2 regions of the Arthrobacter sp. Y3221157 genome follow, and region 2 is predicted to be linked to the other one. Evidence: riboswitches for the same ligand, from Rfam matches in the RefSeq annotation. Region 2 holds a riboswitch; the other holds the start of a gene.

Region 1 (5,075 bases), on a different contig from region 2:
TTGCCGGTGCCGTCGATACGGCCCGCACCGCGCTGGAGGGCATCACGGCCGCCGGGGACATCGGGCGGCACCTCGCAGCCAAGAGCGAAGGCGACCGTTTGGTCACGCACCTGTTCGAGTCGAAGCTCGCCGGCTACGGCGGCTGGCAATGGTATGCGGTGGTAACCCGTAACTCCCGCTCCAAGGTGGTCACCGTCAGCGAGCTGGGCCTGCTGCCGAGCGAGGATTCGATCCTCGCTCCTGAATGGGTGCCGTGGGCTGAGCGCGTCCGTCCGGAGGACGAGCAGCAGCAGGAACGGGAAGCCTCCGAATCTGAAGAAACCGCACCGGCAGTTTCCGCCGCGGCTGTTGCCGAACCTGACGCCGATGCCGGTTTCACGGAATCCGACGCCGCCGATGCCGATTTCACGGATGATCCTGCCGCGCCGCCTAAGGCGAGCGACGCCGGCAGCGAGTAACTGCTGAACGTTCCCTGGCCGGGATACACAAACGGCGCCGTCCGGGCGAAACCCGGGCGGCGCCGTCGTACTGAAGGAAAGGCTACTTGCGGAGCTGGCCCACCACGTAGTCGATGCTGGCCAGCAGTGCGGAGACGTCGTCAGGCTCGATGGCAACGAACGTGGCAATCCGGAGCTGGTTGCGGCCCAGCTTCCGGTACGGCTCAGTGTCCACGATGCCGTTGGTGCGCAGTACCTTGGCTACGACGGCGGCATCCACTGATTCGTCGAAGTCAATGGTGGCAATGACGTTCGAGCGCTCATCCGGGTTGGCGACGAAGGGGGTGGCGAACTCGGCGGCGTCGGCCCAGCTGTAGATGCGCCCTGCCGAGTCGGCTGTCCGGGCCGCGGCGAAGTCCAGCCCGCCGTTTGAGTTCAGCCACTGCACCTGGGCGTCCAATGTCACCAGGGTGGACAGGGACGGGGTGTTGTACGTCTGGTTGAGGCGTGAGTTGTCAATGGCGGTCTGCAGGTCCAGGAAATCGGGAATCCAGCGGCCGCTTGCCTTGACCCGTGCGGCGCGTTCCAGCGCAGCAGGGGAGAACAAGCCAAGCCACAGTCCGCCGTCGGAGGCGAAGTTCTTCTGCGGGGCAAAGTAGTAGACGTCGCTCTCAGCCACATCGACGTCCAGGCCGCCGGCTGCAGAGGTGGCATCCACCAGCACCAGTGCATCCTCATCCGCGCCTGCCACCCGCTTGACCGGTGCGGACACGCCCGTGGAGGTCTCGTTCTGCGGCCAAGCATAGACGTCCACGCCGGCCTCTGCCTGCGCCACCGGCCGGGTGCCGGGCTCGGACTTGATGATGGAGGAGGCGTCCAGGAACGGTGCCTTGTTGGTGGCGGCCGCGAACTTGGAACCGAACTCACCGAAGGACAGATGCTGGGCCTTCTGCTCCACCAGGCCGAAGCTGGCAACATCCCAGAACGCCGTGGAACCGCCCACGCCCAGGACAACTTCATATCCTTCCGGGGCGCGGAAGAACTGGCTGAGGCCCTCGCGGACTGAACCGACGAGGTTCTTGACCGGAGCCTGCCGGTGCGAGGTGCCCAGGACGTTCTTCGATGCGGCGGACAGCGCATCAATCTGCTCCTGGCGGACTTTTGAAGGTCCGGCGCCGAACCGCCCGTCCTTGGGGAGGAGATCGGCAGGAATAGTGATGCTTGGTTCGCTCACGGGGGCTCCAATTTCGGCGTGGACGCGGCTTAGGTCCGGACGGGTGGATGGTCGCTGGCGCGCAATCGGCAATGACTGCATCGAAGGCCTTTCCCATTCTGCCTGAACAGCTGATTCGGCGGGAACCGGGACCGTCATAGTCCAGCCACTGAGACGGGTTGCCGGGCGGCTTCCAACTATTCGGACTAAGTCAAAATAGGCTAAGCTAGCCAACGGACTACGTCGCGGTGAACAGCGATACGGTGGGACAACGCAAGGTACTGCGCTCGAGGAGCTGAGCTGGATGACGGATCTGATCGACACTACGGAGATGTACCTTCGGACCATTCTGGAACTGGAAGAAGAGAACATCGTTGCCCTGCGGGCCCGTATCGCGGAACGCCTGCGCCACTCGGGTCCCACGGTGTCCCAGACCATCGGCAGGATGGAGCGCGACGGCCTGGTTGTGGTCTCCGGCGACCGGCATCTGGAGCTCACCGAAGTCGGCCGCAAGCGCGCCACCGAGGTCATGCGCAAGCATCGCCTGGCCGAGCGGCTCCTGGCCGACGTGATCGGGCTGGACTGGGCCTATGTGCACGACGAAGCCTGCCGCTGGGAGCACGTGATGAGCGAGCGGGTGGAGCGGCGCATCTACGAGTTGCTGGACCATCCCACCGAATCGCCGTACGGCAATCCGATCCCGGGCCTTGCCGCACTTGGTGGCCAGCCCGCTCTTGCCTCCGCTGATACGGTAACGAGCCTCCTGGAAGCCATGAAGTCCTACGGGCCTGCGTCGGAGGTCACGGTCAGCCGGCTGGCAGAGCCCATTCAGGTGGAGCCTGAACTGCTGTCCCAGCTCGATGAGGGAGGCATCCGCCCAGGCGCGGCGGTAACCCTTGAACGTGTGGGCGACTACATCTCGGTCCGCGTGCCCGGCATTGAAGGCGCTCTGGAACTTCCGCCGGAGGTTGCCGCACACGTGTTCGTTCACGTTCGCTAGGAAGGCCGAACCGCCCGGTGTGAGGCCGGTAACTCCGAGATAACGGAATTGTTACCTACGGCCTTAAGCCCCTATAGTTGAACCAAGCGTTGATACAAAAGCGTTACCTGATCCGGAGCCGAGCTCTGCCAGCGGATCGGGAGCACGAGTCACTAACTGGCAGAGGCGGGGGAACCACAAGCGGCAGCGGGGGACTGCCTTGGGGTGAAGTCCGTCAGCAGCAAGCCTCTTCCAGTGAAGGAATCCCTCAGCGGATATCTCTGTGCCGAAGCTTGCTTACGGCGGACCGGGTCTTTGAACTCTCTGACCCGAATCCGACAGCTAACTTCGCAGGCTTTCCAGAGAGGAATCCTTCTTGTCCATGCAGACCTCCAGGGGGCGCCGCCGCGCCGCTGGCCCCGCTTCGGCGCCGCGCGTCGCCGAAGTCATCCACACGGAGCGCCCCCGCGATCTCCACCGTGATGCGCGGCGCCGTCGGGGTCCGTTCCGGCAGATCACCGAGTTCGCCTCGGCGAGCGGCATCGGCCAGAAAGCCGGCATGGCACTGGCTGCCACCGGTTTGGTGCTCACCGTGACTGTTCCGGCGACCAGCCCGGTCATGGCCACCGACGGGGCTGGCCTTGCGCCTGTTGCGGCCACCGCTGTCACCCCGCAGCCCGCTATCTCCGCCGAAGCCGGAGCGCAGATCGACTTCAGCCGCTCGGCCGTAGTGACCCAGGCGGATCCGGACGGCAAGCTCAAGCAGCTCCTGAGCGCTCAGTCCGCCGGCGCCGTTTCCCGCGCCGCATCCACCGGAAGCCTGGGCGCCCCGCTGGCGTCGCTGACCACAGCCTCGCCCTTCGGTTACCGCGTCAGCCCCATCACGGGCGGATCCGGCGACTTCCACCGCGGGCAGGACTACGTTGCCCAGTGCGGGACCTCGGTTCTCGCGGCCGCCACCGGCACCGTGACGTTCGTCGGCTGGCACCAGTTCGGCGGCGGAAACCGTGTGGTGATCGACCACGGAAACGGCCTGGAGACCACGTACAACCACCTCTCGTCCTTCAATGTGACTGAGGGCCAGACTGTCTCGCGCGGCGAGGTTGTGGCACTGAGCGGAACCACCGGAGCCTCCACCGGATGCCACCTGCACTTTGAGGTGCAGGTCAACGGCGAAGTAGTGGATCCGACGGGCTGGCTCTAGTCAAATGATTGCTGACTCTCGAATTGCCGTGACCAGCCGTGACCTGAATGTGACATTCAGTCAAAACTCCTGTACCGTCTAACTCGCGTCAACTTTTCCGAAGTTGACGCTCTTGTGCGGATTGCCTAACTCTGCCACCGCTCAAGGTCCGTTCGCATTTCATCGTCTGGCAGGGGCGGGGGAACCAATTTTGGCCTTCTTCACGGAAGGCCTTGGGGTTAAGTCGCAAAGCTTCCTTGAAGCGCCGCGGCCGGGTGACTCCCATCCGAATCCGACAGCTCACCTCGCAGGCATTGGGAGAGGCTACCTTCGTGTCTTCACGCCATAATTCTGCGCGCCACCGTGCGCAACCGGTCCGTACCAACCCTTTGGACGCCGTGTCCAAGGCTGTTAGTGCCAACGCCGGGACAGTTGGTCGCCAGGCTGCTGTTGTTGCAGCCGCTTCCGGCCTTGTCCTTGCCATGGGACTGCCGGCCACCGCGGACACCACCGCCGGTGTCTCCGCTTCCACCGAGTCCGGTTCCGCGCAGACAGCACTTGCAGTCACCGCAGCACCTACCGCCACCGTTTCCTTCGAGCGCCCGGTGGTCACCACCGTCGCCGCCCCCGTTGTTGAACGCGTGACCGTGCTGTCAACCTCCGACGACGAGGACGAGACCGCCACCTCCGCCGAGTCAACCGCGTCAACCGCGGCAGAAAAGGTTGTTGCGACTGCCGCTTCTGCGGCCACCACCGGCCTCGCCGCCATTGCCTACACCGGCATTGGCAGCCCCTACGTCTGGGGTGGCACCAGCCCCACCTCCGGTTGGGACTGCTCGGGCTTTACCCAGTGGGTTTACGCCCAGGCCGGCATCAGCATCCCCCGCGTGAACGCATGGACCGCCATGACCCCCACCTCCACCCCCCAGCCGGGTGACCTGGTGATGCAGAACGGCGGCGCGCACGTCGGCATCTACGTCGGCAACGGCATGATGATCAGCGCACTCAACCCCTCCCAGGGCACTCTGCTGCACTCCGTCGCCGCCACCGGCACCTCCTCCTTCTACACCCTCGCAGGCTAATAGTTCTTGGGGCTTCGGCCCCGGGAACTATTTCTTTGCCCGCACTTTTTCGCTAAACCACCATCCCCGTTCGGGGCGCGCCGACGTACCCCCAAGATGCCGGCGCGTCCAAAACTCTCGGGTTGCCCACAGGCCCCGAGGTAATCGAAAGAGAGAACTGATGACTACTCGTGCTACCGCA
Region 2 (5,075 bases):
GCTCCGCTGCCTGGCGGATGGCCACCACCTCGGCGTGCGCCGTGGGGTCCCCAAGCTCCTCCCGCTGGTTGCGTCCGGAACCCAGCACGGCGCCGTCGGGCCCCAGCACCACGGCACCGATTGGCACATCTTCTGTTGCAAGGGCGCGGCGGGCCTCCACAAGGGCAAGACCCATCCACGTGTCGTGTTTTCCAGTGGAGACCATGGCTCAATGATAGTTTCGAAGGATACCCTGAGCCCGTGACGACCAGCGCCGGGAGGCACAATGAGCACCGTCCGTGACCGCGTTGACAAGTGGTTCAAACCCTATGCCGCTCTGTGGCTGACCATGATCATCGGTGGAACCCTGGTGCTCGCCATGGCACTGCTGGGCGCCGAGGTGTATTCGGACGTGGTGGATGAGGAAGGCCTCGCAAGCCTCGACATTCCCGCACTCGAATATTCGCAGTCGCTCCGGAACCCGGAAACGGATGCCGTCGTCACCGCGTTCACCAACATCGGCGGCGGGACCGGGATGCCCATCCTCGCGAGCATCCTCACGGCCTGGCTAACGTTCCTGAGCCGATCCTGGCGGCCCCTGATCCTGGTGGGGGGTGCGGCTGCGGTGTCCACCACGGCTACCACCGTCGGCAAGCGGCTGGTGGGCCGGACCCGTCCGGACCATACGGAGGCCGTGCCACCCTACGAAAGCACGCCGTCTTTCCCCAGCGGCCACACGCTGAACACCACCGTGGTGATCGGCGTGCTGCTGTATATAATCTGCCTGCAGTTCTACAAGCTGTGGGTCCGGATCACGGCCATCACAGCGGGCGTGATCTTCATCATCGCGATGGGGTTGAGCCGGGTGTTCCTGGGGCACCACTGGCTGACTGACGTGATGGCCGGATGGCTGCTGGGCCTCGCCTGGGTGTTGATGGTGATCCTTGCCCACCGGCTGTTCCACCTGATCAGGCGCAGGGAGCACGTGGGCCCGGCACCCGATTTTGAGCATCCAGTGGTGCGGGATGTGGTGGTTGATGCCCTGCATCACGACGGCCCCGGCGGGCACGGGAAGGATAACGCCGGGTGATAGTTTTGACGCATGCGAACTCTCGTTGTGGACCACCCGCTCGTCGCCCATAAGCTCACCGTCCTGAGGGACAAAAACACCCCGTCCCCGGTGTTCCGGCAGTTGACCGAAGAGCTGGTGACCCTCCTCGCCTACGAGGCGACCCGCGAAGTCCGCACCGAACCCGTCACCATCGAAACGCCCGTCAGCAGCACCGTGGGAACCGCATTCACCAAGCCCACCCCGCTGGTGGTACCCATCCTGCGCGCCGGCCTGGGCATGCTCGAGGGCATGACCAAGCTCGTCCCCACCGCAGAAGTGGGATTCCTCGGCATGGCCCGGGATGAAGAAACCCTGGACATCATCACCTACGCCGAGCGGCTTCCCGAAGACCTCACCGACCGCCAGATCTTCGTCCTGGACCCGATGCTCGCCACCGGCGGAACCCTGCGCGAGGCCATCAAGTTCCTGTTCAAGCGCGGCGCCTCGGACGTCACCTGCATCTGCCTGCTGGCCGCACCCGAGGGCCTCGCCAAGCTGGAAGAGGAACTCGCGGACGCCAACGTGACGATTGTCCTGGCATCCATCGACGAGAAGTTGAACGACAAGTCCTACATTGTTCCCGGGCTCGGGGACGCGGGCGACCGCCTGTACGGCATCGCCGGCTGAGGTTCAAGCCTTCCAAGACCATGGGCTCAGCCGTAGCCTGTGCCCATGGACTGGAAACTTGAACTCGTGTTCGTCCCTGTGTCCGATGTGGACCGTGCCAAGGATTTTTACGTCAACAAGGTTGGCTTCAACGCCGATTTCGACCAGCGGCCCACCGACTCCATCCGCTTCGTCCAGCTGACTCCGCCGGGCTCGGCCTGCTCCATCTGCATTGGTGAAGGACTTACGGACGCCCCTCCGGGGACCGGTTCCAACCTCCAGCTGGTGGTCAACGACATCGAAGCCGCGCACCGCCACCTTAAGGAGAACGGCGTGGACGTCAGTGACGTGGACGTGCAGGACTGGGGCCACTTCGTCTACTTCGCCGATCCGGACGGCAACAGATGGGCAGTGCAGTACATCCCGGGGCGCGATTCTTAAGCCCAAAATTCCCCGGCCCTCACGCACGGACAGCGGAAGGGCCGGGGAAATTCAGCAGGGGCTTAGTACCAGTTGTTGGCGTAGTGGAAGTTCAGCGCGCCACAGGGGGACTGGTAGCGCTCCTTGATGTAGTTCAGGCCCCAGTTGATCTGGGTGCGGTAGTTGGTCAGGTAGTCCGCACCGGCGCTCGCCATCTTCTCGGCGGGCAGGGACTGGACGATGCCGTAGGCACCGCTGCTGGGGTTGGTGGCCGTGGTGGTCCAGTCGGATTCCTTGGTCCAGAGCGTCACCAGGCACTGCATCTGGTCCTGGGCCCAGCCGTAGGAACCAAGCTGGCCGGCGGCGTAGGCCTGCGCGCCTGCCGGGTCATTGACCGCGACGACGGGAGCCGGCTCGGGTGCAGGTGCCGGAGCGGGCTCCGGTGCGGGTGCGGGCTCGGGTGCCGGAGCAGGCTCAGCCGCGGGGACGGGCTCCGGCGCGGGTGCGGGGGCAGGCTCGGCGGCCTGGGGAACAACGTTGATTTCGGCGGGGGCGGGAGACTCGGCCGGGTTGGACCGGATCTCGCTCTTTTCGATGCTCATCTGCGCATCGGAGTCCGCCGCCGTGGTGCTTGTGGTGGACGCCGCGGGAATAAAAGCATTCGTCGCCTGGCCAGCGGCGCCGAGGCCTACCAGCAGGGCACCGGACGTTGCGAGGACCGCGGCACGCTTGCCGAGGGTGAACTTCTTGCCTTCATGACGCTGGGAATCGCTGTCGGAACCCTGTTTCGGGCGCGGTTTAGCCGGGAATGTAAACATGATGAATCGCCTCTCACACCTGCGGAGTTAGCTGTCGGGTTCGGATGAGGGCATCCGGCCACACGGAAATATCACGTGCTGGCTTAACCCCAAGGGCAAATCAGTGCCCGGGACGGTGGGTCCCCCGCCTCTGCCTTCGATCAATCGGAATCCGGGAAGTGGCAGAGCTTGGCGTCATCCGGATATACGGCCCGAACGGGACCCGTACCCAATCGACGCTACAGGAGTTCAGCGCTTAAGTCACATTTAGGTAACGGACATCACGATGACGGCGCGTCGACTTGTGCCAATCGGCGCACAAGGGCAGGTCGAGGGCCGTGCGTCTGGCCCGACTGTGATGCGACCGTGACCATCCCTTCGTCGGCCGGGCCTATTCATTTCACTTTGGACAAGCCCATTCCGCTGGTTCCCTCCGAACCGGAGCGGGACGACTTCCGTGCTGAAGGGCTTGGTGACGTAATCCTCGACGTCCGCTGCCTGGCCCACGGCGCGGTCCTAGGCGGCGTCCATTGCGATGAGTAACAGCGCCGGGACCTCCGGTGTGGACGGGCGGACCCTACCCGGCAGTTCGAGCCGTCGAATTTGGGAGCATCGCATCCAGTGGTCACAGTCCAGTCGGCTGGTTGCATGCGGCGCTCGCAGCCGGGACGAATTCGGCCCAGACGCGTAGGCCAGGTGCAGGGAGCGGAGGTGATCCTGGGCCGCTGGGCCGATAAACGCCGGGCTTGCGGGAAAATTTCTTCCCTTGCTCCGCGCGCCGCTGGACACGCGCCCCGGCAGTAGGGGGCGATTTTGGCAATTCGCACTCACTTGAATAAAAAACTCCGCGGTGCTGCCTTTCGCGAAGAATATTCTGCCAACAGCCCTTTTCGTGGGGGCAAATCGGATAACGAATGTTATTCTTTGGCTCCCGCCAGAATCGTGATCTGCGCCACAATAGAGCATTTCGTCTCACAATGCGGACGATTCGGTCCATTGTTACTTGCAAGTTGCCATTGTTACGCTGCACACTTCCAATGTGAACAAGAACTCAACAGCACCTGCAGCCGCAGAATATTGGCCCAGCACATCAGCTGCTGCCGACATGCGCTGTTGTCGAATGCACGCCTGACCTTCTCCACCCCTCGAAGTTCTTAGGCATTCGCCCCCCAGCCCAGCGTCGGGCGCCCCTCCCCAGTTCGCATTGCGGGGAAACCCAGCATTCGAGCCGCGATGGCGGCCATTCACATTGAGGTAAGCAATCCATGTCTGTTGCATCCGGATACGTCCACATCTCTGTCCGTAACGCCGCCAAGGCGGGCCAGCCTTCCGGCCTCCGCCCCGGATTTGGCCCGCGCCCGTCAATTTCGCCGTCTTCCGGAAGCAGCTTTCCCGCCCAGGGCTACGCGCCGCAGGGCTACAACCCCAACTCCTACGGGCAGCTCCGCGCCGTTCCCACGGCCGACTCCGCTCCCGTAACCGCACCCACGCCCGTGGTGGCAGGACCCAACGCCGTGCGCCCGGTTGCCAATGACAATGTTGCCCGCGGGTTCGTCCTGTACATGGGCATCGACGAGGAAACCGCTGCGGCTGCCGGTACCTCAATCGCCAAGCTTGCCCAGGAAATCCGCGCCTACGCCCAGTCCCTGGTAACCGGCGCCGAAAGCTACGCAGCCGTTGCCGTTGCCCCCGCCGGCACCCCAGGTTCCGCGCTCGACGTCGTCCGTTCCACCTTCGGCGACCCCACGGTGAACTCCCGCCAGCGCACCGAGACGCCCCGTCCGCAGCAGCCGCAGGAGCCGCGCCCGTCCGGTGTCCTGATCGATCTTGCCCGCCGCGAAGTCCACCTCGACGGCGAATCGCTCAACCTGACGTTCAAGGAGTTCGAGCTCCTCAACTACCTGGTGGAGAACGGCACCCGCACCGTGGGCCGCGACGAACTGCTCGAAGGCTTGTGGCGGAACGCCGAGGAAGTGCCCAACGAGCGCACCATCGACGTCCACATCCGCCGCCTCCGCTCCAAGCTGGGCCGCCTCGCCAACACGGTACGCACCGTCCGCGGACAGGGCTACCGCTTCTACGAGCACCCGGAAGTAGTGGTCTGGGCCGCTCCTGAATACTCGATCTGACCCAGGTCTTCCAACCAGCACCCGGCCCGTTTG

Evidence for each region. Region 2 has a riboswitch for cyclic di-AMP ahead of AC5RTT_RS12200 (aggregation-promoting factor C-terminal-like domain-containing protein). Riboswitches for the same ligand answer to the same signal wherever they lie in the genome.
Region 1: linked by a shared signal. The riboswitch ahead of AC5RTT_RS11760 (M23 family metallopeptidase) and the one ahead of AC5RTT_RS12200 (aggregation-promoting factor C-terminal-like domain-containing protein) in region 2 are both predicted to bind cyclic di-AMP.

Annotation. Positions count from the first base shown of each region.
Region 1 covers NZ_JBNHFD010000040.1:3,529-8,603, reverse strand. The annotation lists gene AC5RTT_RS11775 (DUF3027 domain-containing protein) at 1-458, shown strand, start outside; gene serC (phosphoserine transaminase) at 541-1,671, opposite strand; gene AC5RTT_RS11765 (iron-dependent transcriptional repressor DtxR) at 1,955-2,650, shown strand; cyclic di-AMP (ydaO/yuaA leader) riboswitch at 2,782-3,001, shown strand; gene AC5RTT_RS11760 (M23 family metallopeptidase) at 3,012-3,833, shown strand; cyclic di-AMP (ydaO/yuaA leader) riboswitch at 3,962-4,140, shown strand; gene AC5RTT_RS11755 (C40 family peptidase) at 4,211-4,894, shown strand; gene AC5RTT_RS11750 (NlpC/P60 family protein) at 5,055-5,075, shown strand, end outside.
Region 2 covers NZ_JBNHFD010000043.1:1,468-6,542, reverse strand. The annotation lists gene AC5RTT_RS12220 (nucleoside deaminase) at 1-205, opposite strand, end outside; gene AC5RTT_RS12215 (phosphatase PAP2 family protein) at 266-1,069, shown strand; gene upp (uracil phosphoribosyltransferase) at 1,082-1,717, shown strand; gene AC5RTT_RS12205 (glyoxalase superfamily protein) at 1,763-2,137, shown strand; gene AC5RTT_RS12200 (aggregation-promoting factor C-terminal-like domain-containing protein) at 2,200-2,934, opposite strand; cyclic di-AMP (ydaO/yuaA leader) riboswitch at 2,940-3,101, opposite strand; gene AC5RTT_RS12195 (hypothetical protein) at 3,280-3,456, shown strand; gene AC5RTT_RS12190 (winged helix-turn-helix domain-containing protein) at 4,179-5,042, shown strand.